2 regions of the Salegentibacter salegens genome follow, and region 1 is predicted to be linked to the other one. Evidence: riboswitches for the same ligand, from Rfam matches in the RefSeq annotation. Region 1 holds a riboswitch; the other holds the start of a gene.
The links. A riboswitch is a leader RNA that binds a small molecule or an ion and turns the genes downstream of it on or off. The one in region 1 is predicted to bind thiamine pyrophosphate.

Region 1 (9,951 bases):
TTTTATAGTACCGCCACCAATAACGCCATCGGTTTCTATTCCATATTTTTCCTGGTATTCCTTTACAGCTTCCTGTAGCGATTCGTCGTAAACCGTAACACTGTTAATAATTTCCTTTTCCCAAAACCCCAATTCCTTTAAGCGACGTTTTATGTTGGGAACACGTTTGTCCTTTTCATCGATTTTAATACTTTCTCCTTCTTCGGAAATAATCGTGGAGTTATCGTCGTTTTCTGCAAGTTTTCGGTATTCTTTCAAAGAGCGTTTCAGGCCTTTATAAACTTCGTGTTTGGGCACTACTGAATCTATTGCGGCAGTGATGTTTTGCTGTTGAACTCCATAATCCAGAAGGCCGGGAAGATCAATTTTATTACGTTCTATGCCCCAAATGCTATATATTTCTTTGGGATTCAGCTTACCAGAATTATAATCTGAAGCAAGGCCCAGGAAAGCATCGGTAAGAATAATTTCGGTTAGACTGCGTTCTTCATCATCTAACTGAGATAAATTAGCGAGTGAATTTTGTAAATAAGTTAAATGATAGTTTTCAGGATCGAGGCCGTCTTCAGTGGCTCTTTCAATGCTTCGGTAAAGATCTTCCCGCAGGGCTCTATCGGTCCAGATTGGTTTATAATCCCGTTTTGAATAAATAGAATCCAGTAAATTAGCGTGCTGTAAATTGATATTTCCAACCGAATTTGAAACCCCAGGAAACTTTTTGGAAATTAAATCAGCTGAAGCCAGTTTTTCAATAACTTCTGCTTCTTCCTCTTTTGTGGTTTCAATTCCAGGCTCCCTGTCTTTGTCATCCCCGCAGGAAATAAAAAGCACAAAAACAAAGAGCATTAAAAATTTAAAAAATTTCATAGGAAAAAGCAGATTCATTGATCTTTTGGGGTAAAACGGTTGACTACGCTCTTACGTCTTGAAAAGACTCATTGCGGTCAAATTGTACTTCGGCAAAAGGGCATAAAGGGTCTATTTTATAATTGTTTTCGCGTGCAAAATCTACACTATGCGCCAAAAGTTTAGTAGCAATTCCCTGGCCTTCCAGTTCGGGTCTTACCTCGGTGTGATCTATAGTAAGAATATCTCCCGGTTTTTTGGTATAAGTGAGTTCTGCGTAAATCCCTTTTTCGTCCTCTACGAAAAACATTCCGCGGCTATCGTTTTCTCGGTGTTTAATATCCATAATCTTATTTCTTAAAAATACCGTCTACAATTCCGTAATCCAGCGATTCCTGAGCATCCATCCAGTAGTCACGATTAAAATCCTTAAGTACCTTTTCCTGGGTTTGCCCACAGTTATCTGCAAGAATTTTAGCACTAAGTTCTCTAGTTTTTAAGATCTCGTTTGCCTGAATTTCAATATTTGAAGCCTGGCCTCGTGCACCGCCCATAGGCTGGTGAATCATAACCTTCCCATGGGGCTGTATAAATCTTTTACCTTTGGTTCCACCGGAAAGTAAGATTGAGCCCATTGAAGCAGCTAAACCACTACAAATCGTAGAAACGGGACTATTTAGGCTTTGCATGGTATCGTAAATTGCAAATCCGTCGGTTACGTAGCCACCGGGACTATTAATGAAAAACTGGATTTCTTTATCGCCATCCATATCAAGGTATAGTAGTCTGTCTATAACGTGTTTGGCCGATTTATCATTTACTTCACCCCAAAGGAAAATTTTGCGTTCTTTAAGGAATTTTGCGTCTATTAGGTCCTGGGTTTTACCGGATTTATTGCTCATAAAAAATTATTTTAAAATATATACTGTTAGGCATTAAAAATAAGATTTATTTGTCGGAACACTTGTTTTTTCATTACCCATTTAACAAGATTTTATCGCTTGCCCGTGGTTTTTTGCTGAATACAAGCTAGATAGAAATAAACGCCCGAAAAATTTTAATTTTCCTTTGGATTTTGAAGGCTTTAAACTTTATATTTGCAGAACAGGCGGGAGTAGCTCAGTTGGTAGAGCGTCAGCCTTCCAAGCTGAATGTCGCCGGTTCGAACCCGGTCTCCCGCTCAATGAAAAACCTCAACGATAAGTTGGGGTTTTTTTATGGAAAAGAACCAAAAAAGAATACCTCCGGGTGAGAAGCCTGTCCCGATTGAAGCCCGGTAGGGCGTAATATCGGGAAACCCGGTCTCCCGCTCTAAACAAAACCTTCACATTTCGTGAGGGTTTTTTTATGCTGAAAAGTGACCGGGTGAGAAGCGTGTTAGTTTCGTCAAGCTGAACTTGTTTCAGCTTCTAATACGTTTTGATTATCAGTATTTTAAATCTCCGAATAAATTTCGGAGCAGGGTCTAAAACAAGTTCAGGATAACGATTTCAAAAACTTTTCATACAATCTCAATGAATTCAGTTTTTTTGCTGAAGAAAGGGTGGTTGCAGCGTTGGTAATAAGAAGGTGAAACCATAGCATATTCTATTCTGTAAAACTGAGAAATAACTTTCTCCTTCCTTCTTTATTTTGTATTTTCACATTATAGAATCAATTAAAATTAGTAGATAACATTTAGTATAAACAGATAAATTCACGCACGGGGTGCCGCAAGGCTGAGATAAAACCCGAAACCTGATTTGGATAATGCCAACGTAGGGATGCAGGATTAAAATTTTCATTTTAAGACTCCATGTTTTTCGGCATTTTCCGTTTAGCGTGGAGTTTTTCTTTTTTAAAAAAGTAAAGATGGAAATTGAAAAAAGCAAACGATTTGAATTACTTCCCGTAAATCATCAAAACTGGCAAAACCGGGAAGAGTGGTTTTTTAACCGAAAACATACCGACACCTATGAGCAATGGTACGAAGGCCGGTATAAACGTGCCGAGGTTTGGCAGAAGAAGGTGATGGAACAACTTGTTTCTAAAGATAAGCGAGTCAAAACCCTATTGGAATTTGGATGTGGAACCACACGTTTTACGAGATGGTGGAAAGAAATAGGAATCGAGGCTACCGGTGGCGATATTTCTCCGCTAATGCTATCCCAGGCCGTTCATTTGTTTGAAGGCGACCTCGTAATGGCAGATTCTCACCACATGCCCTTTAAAGATCATACTTTTGATTCCCTGGCCTTTATAACCACTTTTGAATATTATAAAGATCCCGTAAAAGTTATTCGGGAAGCTTCGAGGGTTGCAAAATACGGCATAGCACTGGGAATGATGAACAGGAATTCTACTAAAGTAGTCCGCCGTCGTGTTCAGGAAATTTTCGGGGCCAATCCATTTTATCTTACTGCAACCTTTTACACCCCTAAAAAACTAACCAAAATCATAGAAGAAGCCCTTCAGGGTAGGGAATATAGTATAGAATGGTCTTGTACAGGTTTGCCAGAATGGTTTCCGGTCCAGCAATGGAGCTTGCCTTACGGGGATTTTTTCGGGCTGTATGTGACATTTAAAGATGTGGAATAATGAGTGAAAAATTAGGAAAAATCGCCGAAGCAGAATTAGAAGGCTTTATTCTGAAAAACTTTGGTCAGGCTCGTAAGGAAGTCAGTGTAAAACCCGGGTTTGGAGTAGATGTTTCATTAGTAGATTTACCCAATGAGCTGGCCTTAATCGCTACCAGTGATCCGCTATCACTTATTCCATCGCTTGGGCTTGAAGAATCGGCCTGGCTTTCGGTACATCTTATGGCTAATGATATGGCCACCACCGGATTTCCCCCTCAGTATGCTCAAATGGTTTTGAACCTGCCGGCGTCACTTTCCAGGGAAGATTTTAAAACTTACTGGAATTATATTCATCAGTTTTCTAAAGATATTGGTGTAGCTATAACCGGCGGGCATACAGGATTTGTAGAAGGCCAAAATTCTACTATTTCGGGAGGAGGAACTTTCTTTAGCGTAGCTCCCAAAAAGGAGATCGTTCTTTCTAACGGGGCAGAGGCTAATGATGTAATTCTGGTAACCAAAACCAGCGCCCTGTCTTCTTCAGCCTTATTAACGATGAGTTTTCCGGAAACAATAAAAAATAGACTTGGTAAACAAACCTATGAGGCAGGTTGCGAAATGTTTAAGCAAACTTCTTCTTTAAAAGACGGACTTATAGCGGCAGAAACAGAGCATAAATTTTCGGAAATTCACGCAATGCACGATGTTACCGAAGGCGGCGTATTAGGGGCGATCTATGAAATGGTGAAAGCTTCCGGCAAAGGTGCCCTTATTTATGATGAAGCCTTACCGATTATTTCCTGGCAAAAAGAAGTTTGCGAATTATTTAAACTGGATTACAGGGAAATAATCGGGGCAGGATCAATGATAATTTCATGTGAAAAAGGAAAAGAGCAACAGGTAATCTCACGTATAAAAGCCGAAAATATTGCCTGTGCAGCTGTGGGTGAAATTAAAAATGAAGAAGCGGGCATTAAGATAGCTAAAGGTGATGAGATTAAAGATCTTGAGTATAAAACCGAAGATCCTTACTGGAAGGCCTTTTTTACAGCAATTAAATCTGGTTGGAAATGATAGAAAAGCAAAGAATGAAAGACGGAGTGTACCTCGTGATAGATCCCCAGATGGAAAAGGCTGTTTTAATAAATAAGCTAAAAGAGATTTTGGATAAAAGTGAAATTGCCGCGGTTCAGGTGTGGAATAATTTTAAAAATGTTGAAAATCAAATTTTCCTTATAAATGAGATCTGCAAAATTTGCAAAGCCCACGGCATTCCGGTTTTGCTAAACAATAACTGGAAACTTTTAAACCAAACTGAAGTAAATGGGGTGCATTTTGATGAAATTCCTAATGATTTCAGAGAGATTAAAGAAAGCATTCCTTCGAATACTTTACTGGGATTAACCTGTAATAACAACCTGGATTCTGTAAAATGGGCGAAGACTAATAAGTTCGATTATATTTCCTTTTGTTCAATTTTTCCGTCTTCATCTGCCAATAGTTGCGATTTAGTAGATTTTGAGATTATCAGGAAAGCCAGGAAACTTACAAAAATGCCAATTTTTCTGGCTGGCGGAATTAAACCTTCCAATATGCACCTGCTTAAAGAATTAGATTTTGAGGGTGTTGCGGTGATATCAGGAATAATGAGTGCCGAAAATCCTTCAGTTTCTACAGAAAATTATAATTCAGAATTTAAAAAAATAAAAAATGAGAATTTCAACAATAGATAAATTATGCTGTCCTTTTGATAAGAACGACCTGGACCTCACTGCGATTTCTAAAGATTTGGATGGGAAAATTATAGAAGGCTTTTTAAGTTGCGCGAAGTGCAAACGTATTTATCCAATAATAAAAGGAATTCCCATCATGAACCCAGATGAATATCGGGAGTTTAAACTGGAAGCCCCGCTAATGGAAAAATGGAGCAAGCATCTAAATGGGAAGAAAGTTGAGAATTTTAGATTGGTTGAATAGTTTGAAAGAATAAGAATTTATGAAGTACCCCCTCCGGCCTGGGGCCATCTCCCCTTGAAAATAAGGGGTGGAGCTAATTTAGCCGAGTAACGTATGTTTTGAAGTTCACGTCATTCTGAATTTATTTCAGAATATAACATGTTTGACCGCCGAATAAATTTCGAGTTACCATTGACTTATTTTTAAAATGCTAATATCTAGGCTTATTATCTACTATAATTTAAATCGAAACTTGCCTGATTTGGAAGGTTCTACTTTCATTTTTTGCTCGCCCAAAAAACGAAACAAAAAAGGGCGTCCTATGTGGAGGTGTTTTTTTGGCAACAAGGCCAAAAAATCGCAAATCAGCAGCTAAATTTTTTCCAAGGCTTCAAAAATTATTGACGCTGCTGATTTACTACACTCACACACGGATTTTAAAACTCGCTAAGCTCGCCGAGCGTCAATTTTCTACGCTGGATAATTTTTTTATCACAGGTATCAGGGTGACGGAGAATTTCATAATAAAACCAGAAAAATACTTAAACTCATCCGACCTTTTCATTCAGGTGGGCTTATCCTTAAAAAGGGTAAGAGCTAAAATTTATTTTCACAAAAAAGTTGATAAAATATTTATAGCTCTCCTCCTTTCAAAGGAGGGCAATGAATTCAGCTATGCTGAAAAAAGGAGTGGTTGCATTATAAAAGTAAAATACAGTCATAAAAAAATCCGGAAGCTTTGCAGTTTCCGGATTTTTAAATTTATAACTAAAGAAGGTTTTATCCGTTCATCGAGATCAAAAACTCTTCATTGTTTTTAGTTTGCTTAATCCTGTCGTTAATAAATTCCATTGCTTCAATAGGATTCATATCGGCAAGATATTTACGCAGTACCCACATTCTTTGCAGTGCAGCTTCATCTAATAAAAGATCGTCGCGACGTGTACTTGAAGAGGTAAGATCTATTGCAGGGAAAATTCTACGGTTAGCAATTTTTCTGTCTAATTGCAGCTCCATATTACCTGTTCCTTTAAATTCTTCAAAAATCACCTCGTCCATTTTAGAACCGGTATCGGTTAGGGCGGTAGCGATAATCGAAAGGGAACCTCCGTTTTCAATGTTACGGGCGGCACCAAAGAAACGTTTTGGTTTGTGCAGCGCGTTAGCATCTACACCACCACTTAAAACCTTACCGCTGGCAGGTTGTACGGTGTTGTAAGCACGGGCCAGTCGCGTAATAGAATCCAGAAGGATCACCACATCGTGACCACATTCTACCAGACGTTTCGCTTTTTCCAGTACAATATTAGCAACCCTAACATGCTCGTGAGCTTCCTTATCGAAAGTTGAAGCTACAACTTCACCGCGAACATTACGTTGCATATCGGTTACCTCTTCCGGGCGTTCATCAATAAGTAAAACTATTTGATAAACTTCTGGATGGTTGGCCGCGATAGCGTTTGCAATATCTTTAAGCAACATTGTTTTACCAGTTTTAGGCTGGGAAACAATCATACCACGCTGGCCTTTTCCAATTGGGGAAAAGAGGTCCATAATACGGGTAGACATGCTACTTTGCTTTTCAGCAATATTGAATTTTTCCTTTGGGAAAAGCGGAGTTAAGTGCTCAAAAGAAACACGGTCTCTCACTACCTGAGGGTCTAATCCGTTAATTTTGTTGATCTTGATTAAAGGAAAATATTTTTCACCTTCTTTTGGAGGGCGAATTTGTCCTAAAACAGTATCCCCGGTTTTTAATCCGAATAAACGAATTTGCGATTGGGATACATAAATATCATCGGGAGAAGTAAGGTAGTTGTAATCTGAAGATCTTAGGAAACCATAGTTATCCTGCATAATATCCAGAACGCCTTCACTTTCTATAATCGCGTCAAATTCATAATCTGGTTCACGGTAGCGGTTGCGAGCATCACGGTTGCCGGCATCGCGACTTCCGCTACTTTTATTGTTGTTGCTACTGCGAGTATCCTTTTTGTTGTCACGAGGATTGTTCTTATTTGTGTGAGAAGAACTGTTATTGTCTTCCCTGTTTTCCCTTGGCTTTTGTTCCTGCTTTTTAGGTTCTCTTGGTTTAGAAGGAGCATCTTCTTTTTTAGGAGAAGGATCCTTTTTTGCAGGGCGGGGTTCTTTGGTTTCTGCAGTTGCAGTAGCCCGCGGTGGTTTCTTATTACTTCCTATTTTACCACTTTTCTTTGGTTGTGGTTTTTCTGAAGTTTTACTACGTTCTTCACTTTTAGGAGTTTCTTCCTTTTTAGTATCGTCGGTCAATGCTTCTTTAGCTTTTTTAGGATTTGCCGCCTGATAGTCCAGGATTTGATATACCAGGTCTAATTTTTTTAAAGTCCTGAATTTGGGAACGTTTAAAGATTTAGCGATATCCTGCAGCTCAGGAAGCTTTTTAGCTTTTAATTCTGAAATTTCCAACATGAATAATAAAGAATAAATTTGTGTTTGGGTTGATTGTTAAACTTCTCGAGGAAGAATCGAAAAAAATTTGGAGACTTAAGTAACCTGTTTTGAATTGGTTACGAAATGTTCCTGCAAGTATACAACTTTATTTTAATATTTTAAATAGCATTTCTAAAAAGAATCTTTATTTTTGTTCGCGAACTCCACCAGAAGTTATGCTACAAAGAATACAAACAGTATATTTACTTATCGCTGCCATTATTAGTGGCGGACTTATTTTCGTATTTTCACTTTGGGAAAATTCTGAAGGTGTGGCTATTTTTGCACAAGATTATCTTATGATATTTTTTGCATTTCTAGCTTCAGCTTTATTATCTTTGGTGAGTATTTTTATGTTCAAAAATAGAAAGCTTCAATTTGTATTGGGGCGCCTAAATATCTTATTAAACTTTTTTTTACTAGGAGTGTTTGTTTATTGGTTGCTAAGTTTACCTGGAGAAATGGATATTTCAGAGAAGGGTATTGGGATGTTTCTTCCAATCATTTCTATCGTTTTTCTTGTTTTGGCCAATAAGGCCATTAAAAAGGACGAAGATCTCGTAAAATCTGTGGACCGATTACGATAAGCCTATCATCTTAGTAGTATTAGTGCGTGAAAACCCGAAGTGAAAGCTTCGGGTTTTTTAGTTTTTATAAGTGTCTTTGCTTTCCGTAGTTAGGTATTAGCGAACGTTCTGTGGTGAAAGAGGTTTTCTAAAAAATTTAGTCTCGTCAAGCTGACCTTGTTTCAGCTTCAAACATGTTTTGATTATCAATATTTTAGATCCCCGATAAAAATCGGGGCAGGCTCTGAAGTACACTCAGGATGACGCTTTTAAAAACTTTTCGGTAGCCTCTTTGTTCTTAATATAAACCTACTGCAAACTGAGACTGCCAACTGCTCACTGAAAAACTGCCAACTGCTTATTTTCCCTTCAATTCTATCACTTCCAGATCTTTAATTTCAGCAGCATCAATTTTAAATCTAAGCATTGTTCGTTTTTTATGAAAACCCTGTTTGCCTGCTGCGCCGGGATTCATATGAAGTAATCCCAGGCTTTTATCGTTCATTACCTTTAAAATGTGGGAATGCCCGCTAATAAAAAGCTTTGGCGGATTTCTTTTAATTTCTTCCCTAATCGCCGGTGAATATTTGCCCGGGTAACCGCCTATATGCGTAATCCAAACATCTACGCCTTCGCATTTAAAACGTTGGTGCAGAGGGAATTCTTTTCTTATTTCCGCATCGTCAATATTACCATATACCGCCCTTAAAGGTTTTACTTTTTTTAATTCATCAGAAATATCGGTAGTGCCAATATCGCCGGCGTGCCATATTTCATCGGCTTCCGCTGCGTAATGTAGAATTCTTTCGTCAATATGACTGTGGGTGTCGCTTAACAGCAATATTTTTTTCAAATCGGGATTGTTTTTGTTTATAAAATCATTTTGAAACCGATGCCTTCAAAGGATTTAAGCTTCTAATAAATGCCTTATCTTTGCAGTTCGCAAATATAAAAATAAAGAACTCGGTTGAGGTATTTTTTAGAACTGGCATATTTTGGAAAGGCTTATCACGGTTGGCAAAATCAGCCAAACGCGATTTCGGTTCAGGAAGAAATAGAACGGGCACTTTCAGTTGTTTTTCAACAAAAAACAGCTATTGTTGGCGCAGGAAGAACAGATGCAGGCGTACACGCGAAACAGATCTTTGCACATTTTGATACCGATAACGAACTTGAAAGGGAAGCTTTTCAGTTTAAAATGAATTCCTTGCTTCCGGCCGATATCGCATTAAAGGACGTTTTTAAAGTAAAAGCAGATGCACACGCTCGTTTTGATGCTTTAAGCCGAAGTTATGAATATCATATTGTTCAGCAGAAAGATCCTTTTTTGGAAGATAGAAGCTACTTTTTAAAGAATAAGCTGGATGTTGAAAAAATGAACCAGGCTGCAGAAATCTTAAAGGATTATACTAATTTTAAGTGTTTTTCAAAGTCTAAAACCGATGTAAAAACTTATAATTGCAAGATTTCTGAATCAGTTTGGAAAACTGAAAATGGCGTGTTGGTTTTTCATATTTCAGCCGACAGATTTTTAAGAAATATGGTGCGTGCAATTG
Region 2 (9,951 bases), 940 kb from region 1:
CATTATTTATAAAATATCTAAGATTGTCTGAGGGCGACCAACTGGAAACTAAAACATCTAAAAGATGATCGTTATTGAAATCATCTACAATTCCACCGCCAGATAATTCATTAACATTTAAACCTAATTCCGGGGCAATATCTTCAAATTTCTTTAGGGGGTAATCAGATTCAAACACACTTTCCGGAATCAACCATTTTTCGGGTACACCTTCAGGATATTCTCCTAAAGTCATATAAGCAATATTCAAAAGCCAGCGACTATTATAGTCATGCGAATTCTGCCTTAAAAATTCTTCATAAAGTTTAATAGCACTTCTGGAGCCTTTGGGAACCTGGTGAAAACCATTTGGTTTAATAGGAATAATACACGAGGCTGATGCATCATGGTGATGAATGCAGTTTTGTTGTTCTCCCAATCGCATATAAGCAAGAGCCAGCAAAGGCCCTATACTTTCTTCTTCATGAGCATCGAGCTTATAGAGCAACAGGCCGTTGCTGCTTGCTTCCCTTAAATTTTCAAGAATAGTAATAGCATCTTCGGTTTTACCCGCATATAGCAGTGCACGCGCTTTTTTAAGATTATATCGTTCTTTTTGATTTTTGGGAGCTACTTGTGATATACTATCAAAATATGCCGCTCTAACAGACGATGCATAAATATTTTCCGGAACAAAAAATTGGTTTTCAGCTGTTTTCTCTAAAAGCTCTGGCATTGTTTCCTTATCGTCACAAGAGACAAAGATTAAAATTGAAAATAATGCAATAATTAGTAGGTACTTCATGATTTTATAAGATGATATTACCTTTATTTCTTCCTAAATGAATTCGTGACTTTTCAGAATGATGTAGATAAGGGGAAATTGAATATCAAATTTACCAAACCTAATGAAATATACTATTTTTATAAAGGGACTAAAACTTTTTTTCAGAAATAGAAAAGGAAAATCTTTTATATAGTAGAATTATTAATGAGGAATAGGACAGAGGTAACGGAATAGGTCTATTAAAAATGTACTTTATTGCAGAAGGTAGGTAGTAAATAAACTGAAATTACAGTCTCCTTGAATTCAATTTTTTTTAAAGTAAAAAACATCTAGATTAGTAAGATCATAAATAGATATAAATGTATCAATTCACTTATTAATTCGTTTCGTTGCCCACAATTGCTCCAAAATAAACCCTGCGAATTGATTGAGGAGAAAAAAATAAAAACAGGATGGGAAAAGTTGCGGGAAGCGGACTTTAAAGAAACGGTAGAAACGTGGCGCGGACTGACAAGCAGAACTGATAAAAAAGCGGATTTTTTCACTCGGACTTAATAAAATACAGAAAATACGCAGCGGACTTTTACTGAGCCGCTGATAAAAAAACTGGTTGAAAACGTGCTTACTCGAACGTGTCGCAAAAGTGGGCAACAATACATAAAAACGTTAGCACACATTTAATCAAACCAACAAAGACAAAGCTAAATTGGCAGAATTTGTTAGTTCCTTTTTGTTAGGGTTTATTTTAGAAACGACTAGAATACCATTATAAGTTATATATAAAAAAGATGCCAATGACTGTAAATCTTTACATTCCTTTAATTGACCTTTTTTTTGGCCCTTTTTAAGGTATTCATAAAAAAGGTTTTCAAAATCACGTCTATTGCTTGAGAGGATTTCTAGACAACTTTCGTCATTAGGGACAAGTTCTGTCGTGTTGTTTACAGCAAAGCAACCTTTTCTATCTTTATCAAGTACAGCTTCATGAATAGCATTTTTAAAAAGTTCAGAAAAACCTTCTTTAACATTTGGTTGGTTTTGAAAAAACTGACAAGTTTTTTCAAAACTTTGCTTGCGGTAAAGTTCAAAGGATTTTTTAAAAAGTTGTTGCTTATCACCAAAAGTGTCATACAAACTCGCTCTGCTTATTCCTAAATGAACAACCAAATCTTGTACAGAAGTTGCTGAATAGCCTTGCTTCCAAAATAAATTCATTGCTTTGGTTAAGACTTCATTTTCATCAAATAATTTTACTCTAGGCATAATAAAAAATGTGGAAGCGTAAATTTAGGCTTCCACAAAATTAACTTATTGGAATTTTTATTCCTAATGTTTACAAAAAAACTACCCCAAAAGTGGATTAATATTGACACCGCCATCAATATTGTACTCACTCCCTGTAATGAAAGAAGCATCATCAGATGCTAAGAACGAAACTAGTTTAGCAATTTCCTCTGGTTGTCCGTAACGTTTCAATGGAATACGGTTTTGCATAGCTTGACCAAGTCCTTTCAATTGTTCTTCATCTAAACCCGTTTTTTCAAATATTGAAGTAGCAATCGGACCTGGATTTACGGAATTAATTCGGATTTTTCTTGGAGCTAATTCTGTGGCTGCAGTACGTGTATAAGAATTTAATGCAGCTTTTGTTGCTGCATAAATTGCAGTATTTGGCATTCCTGTATATGCATTAATAGACGACAGGTTAATAATTGATGCACCATCATTTAAAATAGGAAGAAATTTTTCTGTTGTAAAAACTGCACCTTTAAAATTTATTGCAATTTGATTATCAAACATATCTGCGCTAATTTGACCAACTCGCTCGGGTTGAAAAACGCCAGCATTTACAAACAAAACGTCAACTTTTCCAAAATCACTTTTTACTTGTTCAACCAAGTCTTCTATTGCAGAAATACTCTTGACATCTGCAACAATACCTATTACTCCAAGTTCTTCTGCTGCTGATTTCACCTTTTCCGAATTTCTTCCTGTAATAACAACCTTAGCTCCTTGTTCTTTTAATTCTTTGGCTGATGCGTGACCAATACCACTATTGCCTCCTGTAACTACGGCAATTTTACCATTTAATTTATTCATTATTTTTTATTTTAATTAGTTAAAAAAATACCAGAACGATCGTTCTGTTTGCAAACATAATAATATTAGAATGATTATTCCAACTAAAAATAAATTTGTTTGAGAAAAAGGAAAACGCAGGTTAACAAAGAATTGAGATGAATGATAATTTTTTTTGAGAGGGAATTCGCAATAATTAGACAATCATGATCCAAATGAATTTCAAAATCTTTTAGGCTTATATAAATTAGCTCTCGTAGACCTTTATTGTGTTTCGTTAATTTGGTGCTATTGTTTAAGTTTAGCAGAAGATGTTTGTCTATGGAAGAAGGTTGTAAGGGTAAAAGTGAATTGAGCTCTACATAAATTTATTTTCCAAATAAATTTCTTACATTTGAAAACGTAAACTTTAGGGGTGCTGATTTATAATAAATTGGCTGAGATAAAACCCTTTGAACCTGATCCGGTTAATACCCGCGAAGGGAAAAGTGTTATCTACATATTTTCTACCATGATTCCGTTTTGGAGGAATTCTGGTTTGTATTTACTTTTTCTTTAGGGAATCCCCCTGCAGTTTACAGCTATAAAATATCAAACAAATGATAACTGTAAACGTAAATAATACCGCCCACACTTTTAATTCACCATCCAGTCTTCAGGACCTCCTGATGCAGCTTGCTATTTCTGAAAAAGGGATTGCTGTAGCTGTTAACAATCAGATTATTTCTAAGAGCGATTGGGATCGGCACGAATTAGCCGAAGGTGAAAACATACTCATTATCAGGGCCACTCAGGGAGGATAAAATGTACCCGGAAGAGTTTCCGGAAACAAAACTAACCAGCACTAAACAGAAGTAATTATGAAAAATGACCAGACTCCAAAGCAGCAAACCATTAGCCGTGTACCTTTTCCCAACTCAGAAAAGATCTATGTAAGCGGAAAAATCCATCCGGAAATCAAAGTTCCAATGCGGAAAATTTCCCTGGATGACACGGTAGATAAATTCAACGGAAAAGTAGAGAAAAACGATCCTGTTTTGGTCTATGACACCAGCGGTCCCTACACAGAACCATCGGTGGAAATAGATGTGCGGAAAGGACTTATGCCCATTCGCAACAGCTGGATTGCCGGCCGGGAAGATGTAGAGCAACTACAGGGACTCTCTTCGGCTTATGGACGGGAAAGGGAAGAAAATTCCAAACTTGATGAGCTTCGTTTTAAAAGGAATAGAAAGCCTCTTAAAGCAAAATCTGGACAAAATGTGACCCAGATGCACTATGCCAGAAAAGGTATTATCACTCCCGAAATGGAATTCATTGCGATTCGTGAAAACCAAAAGCTGGAAGAGATAAATCAGATCTCAGAGCAACATCCGGGAAATAGTTTTGGAGCCAGTATTCCAAAAGTAATTACTCCGGAATTTGTACGGGATGAGGTCGCCCGGGGACGAGCAATTATTCCTTCCAACATTAATCACCCCGAAAATGAGCCTATGATCATTGGCCGGAACTTCCTGGTGAAGATCAACGCCAATATCGGAAATTCGGCGGTGTCTTCTTCTATTGAAGAAGAAGTTGAAAAAGCAGTCTGGGCCTGCCGTTGGGGAGCAGATACAATAATGGATCTTTCCACCGGAAAAAATATTCATGAAACCCGGGAATGGATCCTCAGGAATTCTCCGGTGCCCATAGGAACCGTACCTATTTACCAGGCTCTGGAAAAAGTAAACGGAAAAGCCGAAGATCTTACCTGGGAAATCTTCAGGGATACACTTATCGAGCAGGCCGAGCAGGGAGTGGATTATTTCACCATTCATGCCGGAGTGCGGTTAGCTTATGTTCCGCATACCGCTAAAAGAGTGACAGGACTTGTGTCCCGTGGGGGTTCTATTATGGCAAAATGGTGTTTGGCACATCATAAAGAAAGCTTTCTGTATACCCACTTTGAGGAGATTTGTGATATTATGAAAGCCTATGATGTTTCTTTCTCCCTTGGAGATGGTCTGCGTCCTGGAAGTATTGCCGATGCCAACGATTATGCCCAGTTCGCCGAACTTGAAACCTTGGGTGAGCTCACAAAAATCGCCTGGAAACACGATGTTCAGTGTATTATTGAAGGCCCCGGCCATATCCCAATGCACATGATCAAGGAGAATATGGATAAGCAGCTGGAAGTATGTGGGGAAGCGCCTTTCTACACCTTAGGACCTTTGACCACAGATATTGCTCCCGGTTACGACCACATCACCAGTGGGATTGGCGCCGCTATGATAGGTTGGTTCGGCTGTGCAATGCTTTGTTATGTGACTCCAAAAGAACATTTGGGATTGCCTAACAGGGATGACGTAAAAGAAGGAGTGATCACTTACAAAATCGCTGCGCACGCTGCAGATTTGGCGAAAGGCCATCCAGGGGCACAACACAGGGATGATGCGCTGAGTAAAGCCCGATTCGAATTCAGGTGGGAAGATCAGTTTAACCTGGCTCTTGATCCTGATACCGCGAGATCTTACCATGATGAGACTCTACCTTCTGAAAATGCTAAAGTAGCCCATTTCTGTTCTATGTGCGGACCTAATTTCTGCTCTATGAAAATCACACAGGACGTTCGAAAATTTGCTGAAGAAAACGGAATGGACACGCAGGAAGCAATCGAGGAAGGAATGAAGAAAAAGTCGGAAGAATTTAAGGCAAAAGGAAGTGAAGTCTACTTGTAAATCGAAATTTCAATGTTCATTCTTTTCACTTCGGAAGAAAACAGCAGTGCTGAAAAGGAACAGCTCATTCATTTTTTCGAGAATGGGCTGCCCCTTTTGCACGTGCGTAAACCGGTAATAACCGAAGAAGAAATGAAGACCTGGTTATCACAATTTGAAGAAAAACACCTTCAAAAAATGGTGCTTCATCAACATCATCGATTAACTGAATTTTTTCCTGTAAAAGGAATTCATTTAAAAGAAAACTTCAGAAGCAAACAGGAAGATTTAGCTCAGTATATCGAGCAATTTCAACGGAAAGGTCTTACGGTAAGTTCCTCATTCCACGTTCCTGAAGAAGTAAAGAAGGAAGTTTCAGGATTTGATTACGTTTTTTTGAGTCCGGTGTTTACTTCTGTTTCAAAAGAAAGATATAAGGGAAAAGAATTCAATGTGGAAAAACTTCCGCACAGAGTGGTCGCTTTAGGCGGAATTGAAGCCGATAAAATACTTACAGCAAAAGAAATGGGCTATGCCGGAGTGGCGGTATTGGGAGCCGTATGGTTTGCAGAAAATAAGTATAAAGTTTTTACTGAAATTTTTAAAAAGTACAGAAATGTCTATGCATAGCAGACCATTCGTTTTAAGCATCGCCGGATTCGACCCCACAGGCGGAGCCGGATTGCTGGCTGATATTAAGACTATTGAAGGTCAGGGGTGTTACGGCGTAGCGGTAAACACTGCAAACACTATCCAGAATGATGTCAAATTTGAAGCCTGTCACTGGACTTCTGAAGCTATTATTCTTCAGCAACTGGAACTTTTACTGGAATGTTTTCCTATAGAAGTGGTGAAAATCGGGATTGTGGAAAACCTTCAGATTTTGAACAAAGTAATTTCCACCATACTGTTAAGAAATAAGGATATCAGAATCATTTGGGATCCGGTATTAAAATCCACTAGCGGATTCTCATTTCATGATCCAAAAGAATTTCAGAAGGATATTAACTCAATTCTGGAAAATATATTCGTTGTCACTCCGAATTTTGACGAAGGTAAATTGCTTTACGCCGGGTTAACACCGGAAGAAACAATCAGGAAAATAAGCAGCAAAACCAATTTACACCTCAAAGGAGGCCACAGAATGGCAAATATCGGCCTGGACGAACTGTTTACCACAAAAGGGGAGTGTCTCAGTTTAGAACCCGTTAGAAAAGATTGTTCAGAAAAACACGGCAGCGGATGTATTTTTTCATCGGCATTGGCAGCACATTTAGCTTTGGGTGAATCTCTTCCGGAAGCTGCCCGAAAAGCAAAAATATACATCGAAAAAATATTAGCATCAAATAACACCTTACTAGCATATCACAACCTATGATTTCGAACTTACATTACATATCGCAGGGAGAAACTCCTGAAGAACACCTGAAAAATATACGTAAAATGTGTGCCGCCGGAGCAGACTGGATTCAATTGCGTCTCAAAGATGAATCTTTTGAGACCATTTTGGAAACAGCAAAAGCAGCAAAGAACATTTGTGACGAATTTCAGGTGAAATTAATCATAAATGACTTTCCGGAAGTAGCAAATAAAGTAGATGCCCATGGCGTTCACCTGGGAAAAGAAGATAACTGCCCTTTGGAAGCCAGAAAACTCCTTGGGCCAGATAAGATCATTGGAGGAACCGCTAATACACTGGAGGATTGCGAAGGCCTGTGTGAAAAGCAGGTAGATTATATTGGTTTGGGGCCATTCCGGTTTACCACGACAAAAAAGAAGCTTAGCCCCATATTGGGAGCAGAAGGTTATCGAAATTTAATACAAAGCCTTCGTGCTAACGGAAAATCAATTCCAGTAATCGCCATTGGCGGAATTGAACCGACAGACCTTCGGATTTTAGCAGAAATTGGGTTAAACGGCGTGGCCATTTCCGGCTGGCTCACAAGTCATCCACATCCAGAAATAATCTTTAAAGAAATCCAACAACAATTTTCAGAAAAACAATTATGAGCAAAACAGATCAATTACAAATAGCAGATAAAACTTTTTCTTCCCGCCTGTTTACCGGAACAGGAAAATTCAGTTCTTCAGAAGTAATGCAGCAAGCTGTTTTAGCTTCAGAAAGTGAACTGGTAACGGTGGCGTTAAAAAGAGTGGAGCCGGGAAATGACGATGATAAAATGATCTCTGCCTTAAAAGATTCTTACATTAACCTTCTCCCAAATACTTCGGGGGTACGAAATGCTAAAGAAGCCGTATTTGCCGCTCAAATGGCCCGGGAAGCTCTGGAAACAAACTGGGTAAAAGTAGAAATACATCCCGATCCCAAATATTTACTTCCCGATCCTGTTGAAACTTTAAAAGCATGCGAAGAACTGGTGAAATTAGGTTTTGTGGTAATGCCATACATACACGCAGATCCGGTTTTATGTAAGCGCCTTGAAGAAGTGGGAGCACAATGCGTGATGCCTTTGGGAGCTCCAATCGGGAGTAACAAAGGACTGAAAACGCTGGATTTCCTGGAGATCATAATCGAACAAAGCAACGTGCCTGTGATTATAGATGCGGGAATCGGAAGCCCGTCTCACGCTGCGCACGCGATGGAAATTGGAGCCGATGCCGTTTTGGTGAATACTGCAATTGCAGTTTCCCAAAATCCGGTAGCAATAGCCAAAGCCTTTAAACTAGCTGTAGAAGCCGGAAGGATAGCTTATACCGCGAAACTAGCTCCACAAAGACAGCAAGCCGAAGCAAGTAGCCCCTTAACACAATTTCTATATGAGTAGTTTTAAACATACTTTAAATCAATATTCCTGGGATGATGTGCTGCAAAGCATTTTTGCCAAAACAGAAGCCGATGTGCGTGCTGCACTGCAAAGCAACAAGAGGGATCTCGAAGATTTTAAAGCGCTTATTTCTCCTGCTGCAAAACCTTTTCTCGAACAAATGGCGCAGCAGAGCAGAACCATCACCAAAAAGCGCTTTGGGAATACGATGCAGATGTATGCCCCCATGTACCTTAGCAATGAATGCCAAAATATTTGCACCTATTGTGGGTTTAGTATGACGAACAAAATCCCCAGAAAGACGTTGAGCGATGCAGAGATAATTAAGGAAGCTGAATTTTTAAAATCAAAAGGATATGACCATATTTTGCTGGTAACGGGAGAAGCAAACAAAACAGTGGGAGTTGATTATATGTGCAATACAGTAAAAGTGCTGAGACCTTATTTTTCCAATATTTCCATTGAGATTCAGCCGTTGGATCAGGATGAATATGAAAAGTTAATTGAAAACGGACTTTATGCCACGCTCGTTTACCAGGAGACTTATCATCGGGAGACCTATAAAATTCATCATCCAAAAGGGAAAAAGTCAAATTTTGATTATCGCCTGGAAACCGCAGATCGGTTGGGAAGAGCGGGAATTCACAAAATAGGCATCGGTGCTCTTTTTGGACTGGAGGACTGGAGGGCAGATAGCTTTTTCACTGCTTTGCATCTCAAATATCTGCAAAAGACCTACTGGAAAACGAGGTATTCCATTTCCTTTCCGCGATTGCGTCCCTTTAGCGGCGGACTCGAACCTAAAGTTGAAATGACAGATCCTGATCTGCTTCAGGTAATTTGTGCTTACAGGCTGCTGGATGAAGAGGTGGAATTATCTATTTCTACCCGGGAAAATGAAATTTTCAGAAATAATATTGTGCACCTTGGAATCACTTCAATGAGTGCCGAATCTAAAACAAACCCCGGCGGTTATGTAGTAGAGCCGCAGTCTCTGGAGCAATTTGAAATTTCAGATGAGAGAAGTACAGAGGTTATTGCAAAAATGCTTTCCGAATCGGGATTAGAACCTGTTTGGAAGGACTGGGAAAAAAGCTGGTAAGGTATGCTGACAGAAAAAGAAAAGAAGCGCTATCTCCGGCACATACTTCTGGAAGAAATTGGCGAAGCAGGACAACTAAAATTGAAGAATGCAAAGGTACTGGTTATAGGAGCCGGTGGCCTTGGTTGTCCCGCTTTACAATACCTCGCTGCCGCCGGAGTAGGAAAAATTGGAATTGTAGATGATGATCTCGTAGACCTCTCCAATCTGCAACGACAGATTCTTTTTTCAGAAAAAGATGTAGGGGAGCTAAAGACACTCGCAGCCAAAAAACGGCTGCACCAGATGAATTCTTCTATAGAAATTATGACCTATAATGAGAGACTAACTGAAAAAAATGTACTCCCTTTGTTTTCCAGATATGATATTATAGTGGATGGAAGTGATAACTTTATCACCAAATACCTGGCAAACGATGCTGCAGTGCTTACCGGAAAACCTTTGGTATTTGGTTCTATCTTTAAATTTGACGGGCAGGTTTCGGTGTTCAATTACCAAAATGGTCCTACTTATAGATGTCTC

Region 2: linked by a shared signal. The riboswitch ahead of thiS (sulfur carrier protein ThiS) and the one ahead of B5488_RS08115 (class I SAM-dependent methyltransferase) in region 1 are both predicted to bind thiamine pyrophosphate.

What each region holds. Positions count from the first base shown of each region.
Region 1 is NZ_LT670848.1:1,790,480-1,800,430, reverse strand. Features, by position in the region: gene B5488_RS08135 (L,D-transpeptidase family protein) at 1-867, opposite strand, end outside; gene B5488_RS08130 (GNAT family N-acetyltransferase) at 911-1,192, opposite strand; gene B5488_RS08125 (ClpP family protease) at 1,197-1,748, opposite strand; tRNA gene B5488_RS08120 (tRNA-Gly) at 1,955-2,027, shown strand; TPP riboswitch at 2,540-2,627, shown strand; gene B5488_RS08115 (class I SAM-dependent methyltransferase) at 2,698-3,423, shown strand; gene B5488_RS08110 (AIR synthase-related protein) at 3,423-4,478, shown strand; gene B5488_RS08105 (thiamine phosphate synthase) at 4,475-5,137, shown strand; gene B5488_RS08100 (Trm112 family protein) at 5,115-5,381, shown strand; gene rho (transcription termination factor Rho) at 6,141-7,808, opposite strand; gene B5488_RS08085 (DUF4293 domain-containing protein) at 8,006-8,416, shown strand; gene B5488_RS08080 (metallophosphoesterase family protein) at 8,754-9,248, opposite strand; gene truA (tRNA pseudouridine(38-40) synthase TruA) at 9,363-9,951, shown strand, end outside.
Region 2 is NZ_LT670848.1:848,873-858,823, forward strand. Features, by position in the region: gene B5488_RS03730 (CRTAC1 family protein) at 1-784, opposite strand, end outside; gene B5488_RS03735 (TetR/AcrR family transcriptional regulator) at 1,448-2,029, opposite strand; gene B5488_RS03740 (SDR family NAD(P)-dependent oxidoreductase) at 2,111-2,866, opposite strand; TPP riboswitch at 3,247-3,347, shown strand; gene thiS (sulfur carrier protein ThiS) at 3,445-3,648, shown strand; gene thiC (phosphomethylpyrimidine synthase ThiC) at 3,706-5,562, shown strand; gene B5488_RS03755 (thiamine phosphate synthase) at 5,575-6,171, shown strand; gene B5488_RS03760 (hydroxymethylpyrimidine/phosphomethylpyrimidine kinase) at 6,158-6,919, shown strand; gene thiE (thiamine phosphate synthase) at 6,916-7,551, shown strand; gene B5488_RS03770 (thiazole synthase) at 7,548-8,327, shown strand; gene thiH (2-iminoacetate synthase ThiH) at 8,320-9,429, shown strand; gene moeB (HesA/MoeB/ThiF family protein) at 9,433-9,951, shown strand, end outside.